Regions from separate parts of the Microbacterium sp. MYb64 genome, predicted to be linked through region 2. Evidence: predicted binding sites of a transcription regulator. Region 2 holds the regulator's gene; each other region holds the start of a gene.
What was found. The regulator LexA, encoded in region 2, represses DNA repair genes until DNA is damaged. The targets are predictions, from matches to a motif close to TCGAACANNTGTTCGA.

Region 1 (3,857 bases), on a different contig from region 2:
GATGCCCGGCAGCATGCGATCGACGATGAGCACATCGGGCGGATCCGCCCGCACCGCGCGCTGCGCCGAGATCCCGTCCCCGAAAGCTTCGACGAGGTAGCCGTTCGCGCCGAGGTAGCGCTCGACCGCGGCACGCACGGTGGGGTCGTCTTCGACGACCACCACGCGGGGCGGCGCGATCGCTGACGTCTCCATGTTCAGAGGCTAATCCCGCCGCACCTGCCGGATCCCGGTTCCTTACGGCCCCGAAAGAACTCCCCCGCGGCGCTCGTGCCGTATCTACCGTCGGTTCCGTACTCGACAGCCGGCACGTCCGTCGCCGGCGCATCCACGGAATGGAGCACTCATGCGCAAGATCGCTTTCGTCCCCGCCTCGCTCGGCGTGGCCGTCCTGGCCCTGGGCCTGTCTCTCGCGGGCTGCAGCTCGACACCGGGGGGATCCTCGCCGTCGTCCGACACGATGTCGACCTCGTCGTCCGAGCCGAGCTCGTCCCCGATGTCCTCCATGGACGCCATGCACAAGACCGGGACGTTCATGGGCCTGAACGGCAAGAAGGTGCAGGGCTCCGTGACCGTGTCCGGATCCGAGCTCATGCTCAGCGGCTTCTCCTCCGACGAGGGTCCCGATCTGCACGTGTACCTGACGAACGGCACCGACGAGGCGGCCGTCTCCGCCGGCAAGCAGATCGACGCGGTCGCCTTCGACAAGGCGTCGCAGACGTTCATGCTGAGCGGCGTCGACCTCTCGATGTACACCGACGTCGTGATCCACTGCGACAAGGCCAAGGCGGTGTTCGGGGCCGCTTCCCTCTCATGACCGCGACCGCGGTGCGGGTCGGCCGTGGGGAGCCGGCCCGCACCGCACCCTGGATGCTCGCCTCCGCGCTTCTCGGCGCGGCGGCCCGGATCGCGGCGGGCCTGCTGTGGCTGAACGAGGGGATCCTGAAGTATCGCGCAGGATTCGGATCCGCCGACATCCTGCTCGTCGCGCAGGGCGCCGCGGGCAACAGCCGCGTGCCGTTCTTCTTCCGCCCCCTCGGCGCGGTCATGCAGGCGGCGCCGGAGCTGTTCGGCATCGCGATCCCGGTGCTCGAGACGGGACTGGGACTCCTGCTGGTGCTCGGCCTCGGTCGAGTGCTCACCGCGATCGCCGCCCTCGGATCCATCGCGACCCTGATGCTGTACTGGTCGTCGGATCAGCTCATCGCGCAGTACCCGGCGATGGTGCTGCTGTCGGCCGTGGTGCTGGCACTGCCGTGGTCGGGCCGCGTCGGGATCGCCTGGTCGTGGGAGCGACGGCGCGGGCGTTGACACGTGCGCGAGGCCTCGTCAGCTCCGACGGAACCAGCGCTTCCGCGGTTCGAGCGCCGCAGGTTCCGCGACCGCGGCGGCCGCCCGACGTGCGTGCCATGCCTCGACCTCGGCGTCCACGTCCCGCGGCTTCGTCACCACGGGCGGGCCGCCGAGCAGCTGACGCCGGGCATCGATCACGCGCCGGTTGAAGTCCTCCAGCACCGCGCGCACGTCGTCCTCCCGCCGCAGGGCGTCGAGCTGCGTGTCGAGCTCGCGGTCCTCCACGCGCAGCATGAGCGCGGGCGGGCCGAGGCCGGTGAGATTCTCCCGTTCGATCTTGCGGCGGATCCACCAGTCCGGATCGTGATGATCGCCGAGACCGGGGATCGGCTTGCCCGCGCCGGGCAGGTCGTCGAACTGTCCCTGACGGATCGCCACCTGGATCGCGGTCTCGACGATCGCCGGCATGGTCTCTGCGTTCAGGACGGCGGGCGGGGCGGTCTGCGGGGCCGGGCCCGCGCTCTCTGCCCCTTCGTGCGCGCTCCGTGCGGCGTCATGCGCGCGGCGCACGCGGTCCGGATCCTTCATCGCGCCTCCTCCGGTCGAACGCCTCGGGTACGGCCAGCCTATGCGGCTGCGCACGCCCCGGACGGGCGGATCCGGATTGCGCATCGGTCTTTCGCTTGCGATCCGGGCGCCGTTCGCGACCATCGGAGGGCGACCTCTCGTCCTCCACAGGGACCGATTCGGAGGAGTTCTGCACAGATCGGAAATAGCTTCTGAACTGGATGTTCGAATGTCGGTGGCCCTCTGTTGAATGGAGGCATGGCATCCACCACACGCGAAGCTCTGGAGCAGGTCGAGCACCTGCTCCGGCAGGTGTGCGCGTCGCGCGAGATGGCCGGCCAGTTCGACGGCGTCACCGATGGCGACGCGATCCGGATCCTGCAGACGCTGGGCCGGATGCAGCGGCTGCTCGACGGCGCGATCACGACCGCGACCGTGCACGCCGTCCAACGCGACGCAGGAGCCGCGTCGACCACGATCACCACCGCGGCGGGCTGCGCAGACGTGACCGAACTGCTGCGTCGGGCGCTGCGCGTGGACATGGGCGCCGCCCGCCGGTATGTGCGAGCCGCCGATGCCGTGGGGCGCGACTTCCTGCATTCCTCGGGCGAACACGGGGCTGCGCGGTACGAGGCGCTCGGGCAGGTGCTGCGCGACGGCGAGATCTCGACATCCGGGCTGCTCGCCGCGATCGGGCCCGTCCAGCGATCCGGGAACAGGATCACCGCCGACGCGCGAGACGCCGTCGATGAGATCCTCGCGACCATGGCGCGCGGTCTCGATCTGCCCGACGAGGCAGGCAGGCCCGGCCCTGCGCCCTCGACGGACGAGCTCGCGAATCATGCGCAGGCCCTCATGCTCGCGCTGGATCCGGACGGAGCCGAACCCGACGACCGGAAGGCGGAGCGGAACCGGGGGTTCACGATCGGCCGGCTCCGCGACGGGGTGCGTCCGGTGCGCGGCGGGCTGCTGCCCGAAGTCGCGGGGGCGTTGGAGCGTCTGTTCGACGCGTTCAACAACCCTGCCGCGACCGATGCTCCGAACCTCACCGGGCGCCTCGGCGAGACAGGTGGTGACGTCCTCGACGCCCTGGGGTCCGAGGGGACTGCGACGCACGAGGCGCAGAGCACGGTCCGGTTCGTCGAGGACGACCCGGATCCTCTCGAGCCGGAGTTCGCCGGCGGGCCGAACGCCCCGATCGACAGCCGCACGCGCGCGCAGCGCAATCACGACAACCTCGCGGCGATCCTGAACGTCGCGGCCGGGCACTCCGCTGTGCCCGCCCTCGGCGGCGCGGCCCCGACGCTCGTGGTGTCGGTGAGGGCCGAAGACTACGCGAACGGCACCGGACGGGCATTCGTCGAAGGCATCGATGTGCCCCTCAGCGTCGCCCAGCACACGGCCTGCGCCGGAGGGGTGCAACGAGTGCTCTTCGACGAACAGGGGCAGATCGTGTCCATCGGCACCACGGCCCGCATCTTCAACGCGACGCAACGCCGCGCGATCCTGCTCCGCGACCGGGAATGCCTGATCCCCGGCTGTCACGTGCCCGCGACCTGGTGCGAGATCCACCACGTTCGCGAGCACGCCGAAGGCGGCCCCACTCACACCGGCAACGGCGTCGCCCTGTGCTGGCACCACCACCGCACGCTCGATGCGTCAGGGTGGCAGATCCGCATGCGTCACGGCGTGCCTGAGATCCGCGGCCCCGCCTGGTGGGATGGCACCCGCACCTGGCACCGCCCTCGCGCCCGTGGCGGCGCCCCCGGTGCGGTCCGAAGACTCCTCACCATGACCCTCACCCCACCGGGATGACACCGGCGGCACACGGTGTCCCCGCCCGCCCCTAGGCTCGTACGGTGCCCTCCCCGACGCCGAACCCGAGCCCGGGTGACAGATCGCGCCCGAGCGGAGCACCGACCCTGAATCGCGAGATCATCCGCCTCGCCGTGCCCGCCCTCGGCGCGCTCGTGGCGGAGCCCGCGTTCCTCATGGTC
Region 2 (3,857 bases):
GCGCGAACTCCTGGTACGCCTCGTCGACGATGACGATGCCTCGCGCGGCCTCGTACACCGCCTCGATCACGTCGAGAGGCAGCGGGGTGCCCGTGGGGTTGTTCGGCGCGCACAGCAGGATCACGTCCGGATCGTGCTCCAGGACCTGCGCGACCGCCTCGTCGACCGTCAGCTCGTAGTCGGGGTGGCGGACCCCGGCGACCCAGGTCGCCCCCGTGCCCTGGGCGAGCAGCGGGTACATCGAATAGGTCGGCGCGAACCCGAACACGGTGCGGCCAGGGCCGGCGAAGGCCTGCAGGATGTGCTGGAGCACCTCGTTGGACCCGTTGCCCGCCCAGATGTTCGCGGCCACGAGGTCGTGGCCGAGGTAGCCGGCGAACGCCTCACGGAGCTCGGTGAACTCGCGGTCCGGGTACCGGTTGACGTCGCGCAGCGCCACCGCGATGTCGTCGAGGATGTCGCTCGCGACCTTCTCGGGCACCGGATGCGTGTTCTCGTTCACGTTCAGCGCCACGGGCAGCGGCGCCTGCGGGGCCCCGTAGGGGCGCAGTCCGCGCAGGTCGTCACGAAGGGGTAAGTCGTCGAGCGAGACAGTCACCCTGCCATGCTAGGCGGCCCGGCTGTGATGCCGGTGCCGCGTGACGATCAGCGTCCGGTCGCGCCGTACTCCGCCGGGATGGCCAGGTGCTGCCCGACCTCGATCACGCCGCCGTCGACGAGGTTCAGCTGGGAGATCTTGGCGACGACGTCGCGCGGGTCGGCGTTCGGCGCGACCTCGCCCGCGATGGACCACAGGGTGTCGCCGGGTTGGACGGTGACGGTCGCGAAGGTGTTGCCCGTCGTCTGCTCGCCGGAGGCGAGCGCGGATCCGCCGCTCAGCGCTGCGAACGCGATCGCCGCAGCCACCGGGAGCGCGACCAGCGCGGCGAGCACGCGCCGACCGCGTGCGGTGATCCGCAGGCGCGTGGCGGGAACCGGACCGGCGAAGGTGATGCTGCTCATGGTGCTTCTCCTCAGTGTCTGTGTCGGTCCGCCTCTCCCCGGATCGGGATCCCGTGTGGAGGATCTTCGAATCCGGGCCTCTGGAGAGGCGAACCTACGTACCGAAACTACTTTCGAGTTCGAACATCTGTCAAGCGTTCTTCGAATATCGGTTCCGATAATTCGCCGACACGCTCGAACAGATCTATCGACTCCGCCCCGATCTCGGATACGGTTTCGATACGAAGACCCCATCACGGACCACCGACATTCGAATCGCCGCCCGCGAATCCATGCCGATCACCGGATCCGCGAGGGCCCGATGCACACGAAGGAGATGGCATGAGCGACGGTGCGAACCTCGGCTCCGAGGCCCCGCGGACGCGGCGCCGCAAGAGCCTCAGTGCGAAGCAGATGGCGATCCTCGAGGTCATCCAGACCTCGATCGCCCGGTACGGCTACCCGCCGAGCATGCGCGAGATCGGCGACGCCGTGGGTCTCAAGTCCCTCAGCAGCGTGACGCATCAGCTCGGCCAGCTCGAGCTCAGCGGCTACCTGCGCCGCGACGCCGGCAAGACCCGCGCCATGGAGGTCCTCATCGACCTGCCCGGCCTCTCGACCGAGAACCCCGCAGACACCGCCCCCTCGGTCGGAGACGCCGCGCTCGTGCCGCTCGTGGGCCGGATCGCCGCCGGAGTGCCGATCACGGCCGAGCAGCAGGTCGAGGAGATCTTCCCCCTCCCCCGCCAGCTCGTCGGCAAAGGTGATCTGTTCATGCTCAAGGTCTCCGGCGAGTCGATGATCGACGCCGCCATCTGCGACGGCGACTGGGTGGTCGTGCGCTCACAGGGCACCGCGGAGAACGGCGAGATCGTCGCGGCCATGCTCGACGGCGAGGCCACGGTCAAGACGTTCCGCCGGCGGGACGGCCACGTGTGGCTGCTCCCCCGCAACAGCGCCTTCGAGCCGATCCTGGGCGACGACGCCACGGTGCTCGGCAAGATCGTGGCGGTGCTGCGCGCGGTCTGATCCCCGCCCCTTCCACGTCGAGGCCCCCTCTGCGCATCGAGGCCCCCTCTCAGATCCGAATCTGGGAGGGGGCCTCGGTGCTGCGAGGGGGCCTCGATGAAGACGCCCGGTGCGGGGAGATCAGACCGCGACCGACACGTCCTCGCGGACGCGGCGGGTGGCCTCGACGATGTTGCGCAGCGAGGCGTTGGTCTCCTCGTAGCCGCGGGTCTTCAGACCGCAGTCCGGGTTGACCCAGAGCTGACGCGTCGGGATCTCCTCGACCGCACGGCGCAGGAGCACCTCGACCTCGGAGGCGTCCGGAACGCGCGGCGAGTGGATGTCGTACACGCCGGGGCCGATGCCGTGGTCGAAGCCGGCCGCGGCGATGTCCGTGACGACCTCCATGCGACTGCGGGCGGCCTCGATCGAGGTGACGTCGGCGTCGAGCGCGCGGATCGCGTCGATCACGACGCCGAACTCCGAGTAGCAGAGGTGCGTGTGCACCTGCGTGGCCGTCTCCGCGCCCGCCGTGGACAGCCGGAACGACGCGACGGACCAGTCCAGGTACGCCGGCTGGTCGGCCTTCTTGAGCGGCAGCAGCTCGCGCAGCGCCGGCTCGTCGACCTGGATGACGCCGATCCCGGCGGCCTCCAGGTCCGCGATCTCGTCGCGCAGCGCCAGGGCGACCTGGTTCGCCGTCTCGGCGAGCGGCTGGTCGTCGCGGACGAACGACCAGGCGAGGATCGTGACGGGGCCCGTCAGCATGCCCTTCATCGGCTTCGCGGTGAGGGACTGCGCGTACTCCGACCACGCCACCGTGATCGGCGCCGGACGCGAGACGTCGCCCCAGAGGATCGACGGGCGCGTCGCGCGGGATCCGTAGGACTGCACCCAGCCGTTCTCGGTGACGTCGAAGCCGTCGAGGTTCTCGGCGAAGTACTGCACCATGTCGTTGCGCTCGGGCTCGCCGTGCACGAGCACGTCCAGGCCCAGCTCCTCCTGCAGGGTCACGACCCGGCCGATCTCCTCGCGGAGGAAGCCGTCGTACTCGTCCGCGGTGATCTCGCCCTTGGTGAACTGCGCGCGGGCGCGTCGGATCTCGCCGGTCTGCGGGAAGGATCCGATGGTCGTGAGCGGCAGCGCGGGCAGGTCGAGCGCGATCGACTGCGCGGCCACACGGGCCTCGTAGTCGCCGCGGTCGAAGTCGGCGCCGGTCAGCGCCGAGGTGCGCGCACGGACGGCGTCCACGCGGACGCCGGGGGCTCTGAGACGGTCCGTCAGGGCGGCGGAGGCGGCGTCGAGCTCGGCGGCGATCGCGGAGCGCCCCTCGGCGAGGCCCTTGGCGAGGGTCGTGACCTGCGCGACCTTCTGGTCGGCGAAGGCGAGCCAGCTCACCAGGCGCTCATCGAGCTTGGTCTCGTCCTCGACGTCGTGCGGCACGTGCTGCAGCGAGGTGGAGGTCGCCGCGGCCACGCCGGCCGCACCGAGACCGCGCAGCGCCTCGAGGGTGTCGAAGGCCGCGGAGAGGTCGCCGCGCCAGATGTTGTGGCCGTCGACCACGCCGCCGACGAGCACCTTGTCGGCGAGGCCGGGGACGGATGCGGGCACGGTGCCGCGCACGAGGTCGAGGCCGATCGCCTCGATCGGAGCCGCGGCGAGAACCGCGAGGTTGGCGTCGAGGGCCGCGTACGGGGCCGCGACGAAGATCGCCGGGCGCTCCGCGAGACCGCCGAGGACCGCGTACGCGCGCTCCGCGGCCGCACCGAGCGCTGCCACGGAAGCCGGCAGCGACTCGCTCACGAGCGCCGGCTCATCCAGCTGCACCCACTCCGCGCCGGCGGCCTCGAGCGCGCCGAGCACCTCGG
Region 3 (3,857 bases), on a different contig from region 2:
ATGCGCTCGGCTGTCGTCGCCGGTGTCGCGGCGCTGAGGCCGACATCGATGGACGATGCCGCCGCGGGAGTCGCGCCGCCCTCTGAGAATGCGCCGCTGCCGACGGACGCGCCGCTCGCGGGGAACGCGCCGGCTCCGTGCCCCTGCGCCACCGGGATCAGGCCACGGGCGGCGCAGGCGGTGCAGCAGGCTGTGCCGGGGCAGCCGCAGCGGGCTGTGCCGGGGCGGGCATAGCGCCGTCCACGGGCTGGATCACGACGGCGGTGCCGTAGGCGCACATCTCGCTGAAGCTGCCGAGGGAGCCGGAGTCGAAGCGCATCGCGATCACGGCGTTGGCTCCGCGCTGCACCGCCTCGGACCACATCCGGTTCATGACCTCGTACCGGCTCTCGTACATGAGCTGCGTGAACTCGGGGATCTCGCCTCCACCGAGGGCTCGAAAGCCGGCGGTGAAGCCCTGCCCGAAGTTCGTGGAGCGCACCGTGAGCCCCATGACCTCGCCGAGCACCTGGGTCACGCGATAGCCGGGAACGTCGTTCGTCGTCACCATGAACATGCGCTCATCGTCGCACGACGAACGAGTCTGCGCACCTGTCTCGGCATCTTGATCTGAGGCCGTCAGTGTGGCCACCCTGCACAGTGCCTCCCCTCTCCCCGGGAGCTCAGGCGGCGGGGTGGAATCGTTTGGGTGGTGGGTCGATGTCGCCCCACGCGTATCGGAGCGGAAGCCGCGGGTGCAGGACGGATCGTTCCCTGTCGGGGTGGTGCAGGACGAAGTCGTCCTTTCCGTCGCGGGTGATCTGCCATCGGCCGTGGTGGAGTTGCATGTGGTGGAACCGGCAGAGCAGGGTGCCGCGGTCGATGTCGGTGCGGCCGTCGTCGCGGGCCCATTCGTCGATGTGGTGTGCTTCGCAGTAGGACGCGGGGCGGTCACAGCCGTTCCATCGACATCCGCCGTCCCTGACAGCGAGTCCGATGCGTTGTTTCGGGGTGAACAGGCGTGATTCCCGGCCCACGTCGAGCGGGTTCCCGCACGCGTCCACGGTGACGGGGATGGTTCCGGTGTCGCAGATCCGTCGCTCCGCGACCGCGGCAGGCACCGTGTGCAGGCCGTCCTCGGTGACCGCGACCCGGTTAGGAGCGCCGTCGGCGATCTGCTGGACGAGCCGGAGTCCGGCTTGGCGGGTGCCGAACACCGCGGTCGGGTCGGCGAGCGCCCCGGTGCGGATGAGGTCGAGGAGCAGGTCGTAGGACAGTTGGTCGTTGGTGCGTGGGTCCGCGACCAACTCTGCGGCGGATGTCTTCTCGGTGGGGTCGACGAATCGGGGTCCGCCCCGGCGCGGCCGTAGCGCGGCGGTGAAGATGGTGTCGAGGTAGGCGCCGCCTTCGTCATCGAACGCGATCGATGCGCGTCGCATCCCGTCCTGATCGAACCAGGTCCGAAACGCACGCTTCTCATACCGCGCCAGGAACCGAGCCTCTGCGCCGTCCGGGTCGAGCAAGTCCCGCACCGTCCGGGCCGCCGCGGCCAGTTCCTCCACCGTCCGCCGCCCCGCCTCCTCGATCAACTGCCCAGCGGCCTGCACCCACGCCTCCTCGGCGCCCTCAGGCGGGTCGCCGAGCCCGCGACGGATCGCATCGAACTGCGCCGACGTGACAGCTCCGGACCGCAGCCCGTCCCGCAGCACCTGTCGCCAGGCCACGGAGGCCGCTTGTTCTGCGGGCAGCCCACCAGCCTCGACATCATCCACCGGGGCGTCATCGAGCAGCGCCTCCCCCACCCGCACCTGCCGGGCGGCCTCGGTCTTCGTGACGCCGGTGACCTGTTGCACGAGCGAGACCGCCGAGGGATATCCGCGCGACTGCGCCAGCCCGCCGTGACCGGCCTCGCGTGTCGAGCGGCCCGCGATCACCCCCGTCACGATCAATCGCAGCTGATCCAGCAGCCGGACGTTCTCGGAGATCTCCTCGAGCGCGGCCACCGCCGCGTCATCCGCGAGCCTCTCGACGACCGCCTGCACGTCCGACGCGCCCGCACCCGCACTGATCCGCCCGGCCAGGGTCGGGATCAGCGCCGCGATCGCATCCAACGTCTTCATACCCCCATCCTCCTCGGGGCCACCGACATTCGAACCCCAGATCAACCCAGATTTCCAAACAGGGGATAACTCTGTTTGACGCCAGGCTGTGGAGGATGATCGACCCACCGGAAACACCCTGATTCGTGCCCTTTCCCACGTCATTCCCGGAGTCCGCACAGGTGTCCGACGGAGGATCGACGGGGCCCTCGGCGCGTCCGAACAGCTCCCGAACGGACCCCACCGCCCCGTCCACAGCCAATCCCCCCAGGAACGGATCCGCACGATGACGATGAGCCCCCAGCACGCCGCCCGGCGCCGCATGTACCGTCGGCGCCGGTGGACCGTGGGCATCATCGCCGTGGTCGTGCTCGCACTGATCGCGGCCGCCGCGTTCGTCGTGATCACGTATGCCGACGCGAACAACGGGATCCATCGCTCCTCGATCGCGGGGCTGACCGGACCGGAGCAGAACACGGGCGAGTCGAACATCCTGATCATGGGGCTGGACAGCCGCGTGGACGAGAACGGCAAGCCGTTCCCGCAGGCGATCTACGACCAGATCCATGCGGAGGACGCGTCCGTCGGCGGGTACAACACCAACGTGCTCATGCTGATCCACATCCCCGCGAACGGCGGCAAGGCTGTGGGGATCTCGATCCCGCGCGACGACTACGTGGACTTCCCCGACTCCCCTGACGGCGTGGACAAGGGCAAGATCAAGGAGGCCTACGGCGATGCCATGGACGCCTCGATGACGAAGCTCACCAACAAGGGCGTCGCTGAGGCCGACGCCTATCAGCAGTCCAGGACGGCAGCACGGCAGAGCACGATCAAGACCGTGTCGGCGTTCCTCGGCGGCGTGCGGATCGACCACTTCGTCGAGGTGACGATGGCCGCGTTCTACGAGGTGGCGCAGGCTGTGCAGCCGATCACGGTGTGCCTGAACCACGCGACCGCCGACACGTTCTCGGGCGCGGACTTCCCCGCGGGCGTGCAGGAGCTGAACGCCGCGCAGTCGATGGCGTTCGTGCGTCAGCGCCGCGACACTACCTCGAGCGACTTCGACATGACGGATCTCGACCGCACCCGGCGCCAGCAGGCGTTCATGGTGTCGCTGGCCGTCAAGCTCAAGCAGGCGTCGACGTTCACGGACTTCGGCAAGCTGCAGAAGCTCATCGACGTGGCGAAGAAGGACGTGGCGATGGACGACAAGCTGGATCTGCTGTCGTTCGCCCAGCAGGCGCAGAGCCTGGCCGGCGGGAACATCTCGTTCGTGACCCTGCCGATCGACCACTTCGACACGGTCGACGGGCAGAGCGTGAACATGGTCGACGTCGACGCGATCCGGGCGCAGGTGCACGACCTGCTGAACCAGCCGACGCCGACCGCTGCACCCTCTACGTCCCCGAAGTCGTCGTCCTCCGGATCCGGGTCCTCGGGATCCTCGGGGTCCTCCGGATCCGGCTCGACTCCCGCGCCGCACCCCGTGTACACGGACTCGTCGTCGCCCCTGCAGTCGGGCAACGTGCCCTGCGTGAACTGACGACCCTGCGGGTACTGACCGCGGCGCCTACTGGACGTAGGGCACGGTCAGCACCGCGTCCGCGAAGCCCGGAGCCGAGAAGCGGATCGTGATCACGCCGTCCCAGAACGCGGAGCCGTTGTCCGGCGTCTCCGCGCCGTACATGAAGCCGTTCGCAGTGGATCCGTCGTAGCTGGAGACGACCGGCGCCTGTGACGCGCCGGCAGGGACGATCGTCTCGAACACGAACGTCT

Region 1: CQ044_RS12155 (HNH endonuclease signature motif containing protein) is a predicted target of LexA. The motif match lies at 2,074-2,089, and genes of this name have one in related genera.
Region 3: CQ044_RS14420 (HNH endonuclease signature motif containing protein) is a predicted target of LexA. The motif match lies at 2,253-2,268, and genes of this name have one in related genera.

The regions. Positions count from the first base shown of each region.
Region 1 covers NZ_PCOW01000012.1:92,258-96,114, forward strand. The annotation lists gene CQ044_RS12135 (response regulator transcription factor) at 1-195, opposite strand, end outside; gene CQ044_RS12140 (DM13 domain-containing protein) at 347-817, shown strand; gene CQ044_RS12145 (hypothetical protein) at 814-1,311, shown strand; gene CQ044_RS12150 (DUF1992 domain-containing protein) at 1,330-1,881, opposite strand; gene CQ044_RS12155 (HNH endonuclease signature motif containing protein) at 2,119-3,675, shown strand; gene CQ044_RS12160 (MATE family efflux transporter) at 3,720-3,857, shown strand, end outside.
Region 2 covers NZ_PCOW01000020.1:50,774-54,630, reverse strand. The annotation lists gene CQ044_RS15590 (histidinol-phosphate transaminase) at 1-598, opposite strand, end outside; gene CQ044_RS15585 (LysM peptidoglycan-binding domain-containing protein) at 646-1,002, opposite strand; gene lexA (transcriptional repressor LexA) at 1,324-2,010, shown strand; gene metE (5-methyltetrahydropteroyltriglutamate--homocysteine S-methyltransferase) at 2,131-3,857, opposite strand, start outside.
Region 3 covers NZ_PCOW01000017.1:44,886-48,742, reverse strand. The annotation lists gene CQ044_RS14430 (hypothetical protein) at 1-152, opposite strand, end outside; gene CQ044_RS14425 (YbjQ family protein) at 158-556, opposite strand; gene CQ044_RS14420 (HNH endonuclease signature motif containing protein) at 663-2,099, opposite strand; gene CQ044_RS14415 (LCP family protein) at 2,365-3,624, shown strand; gene CQ044_RS14410 (hypothetical protein) at 3,652-3,857, opposite strand, start outside.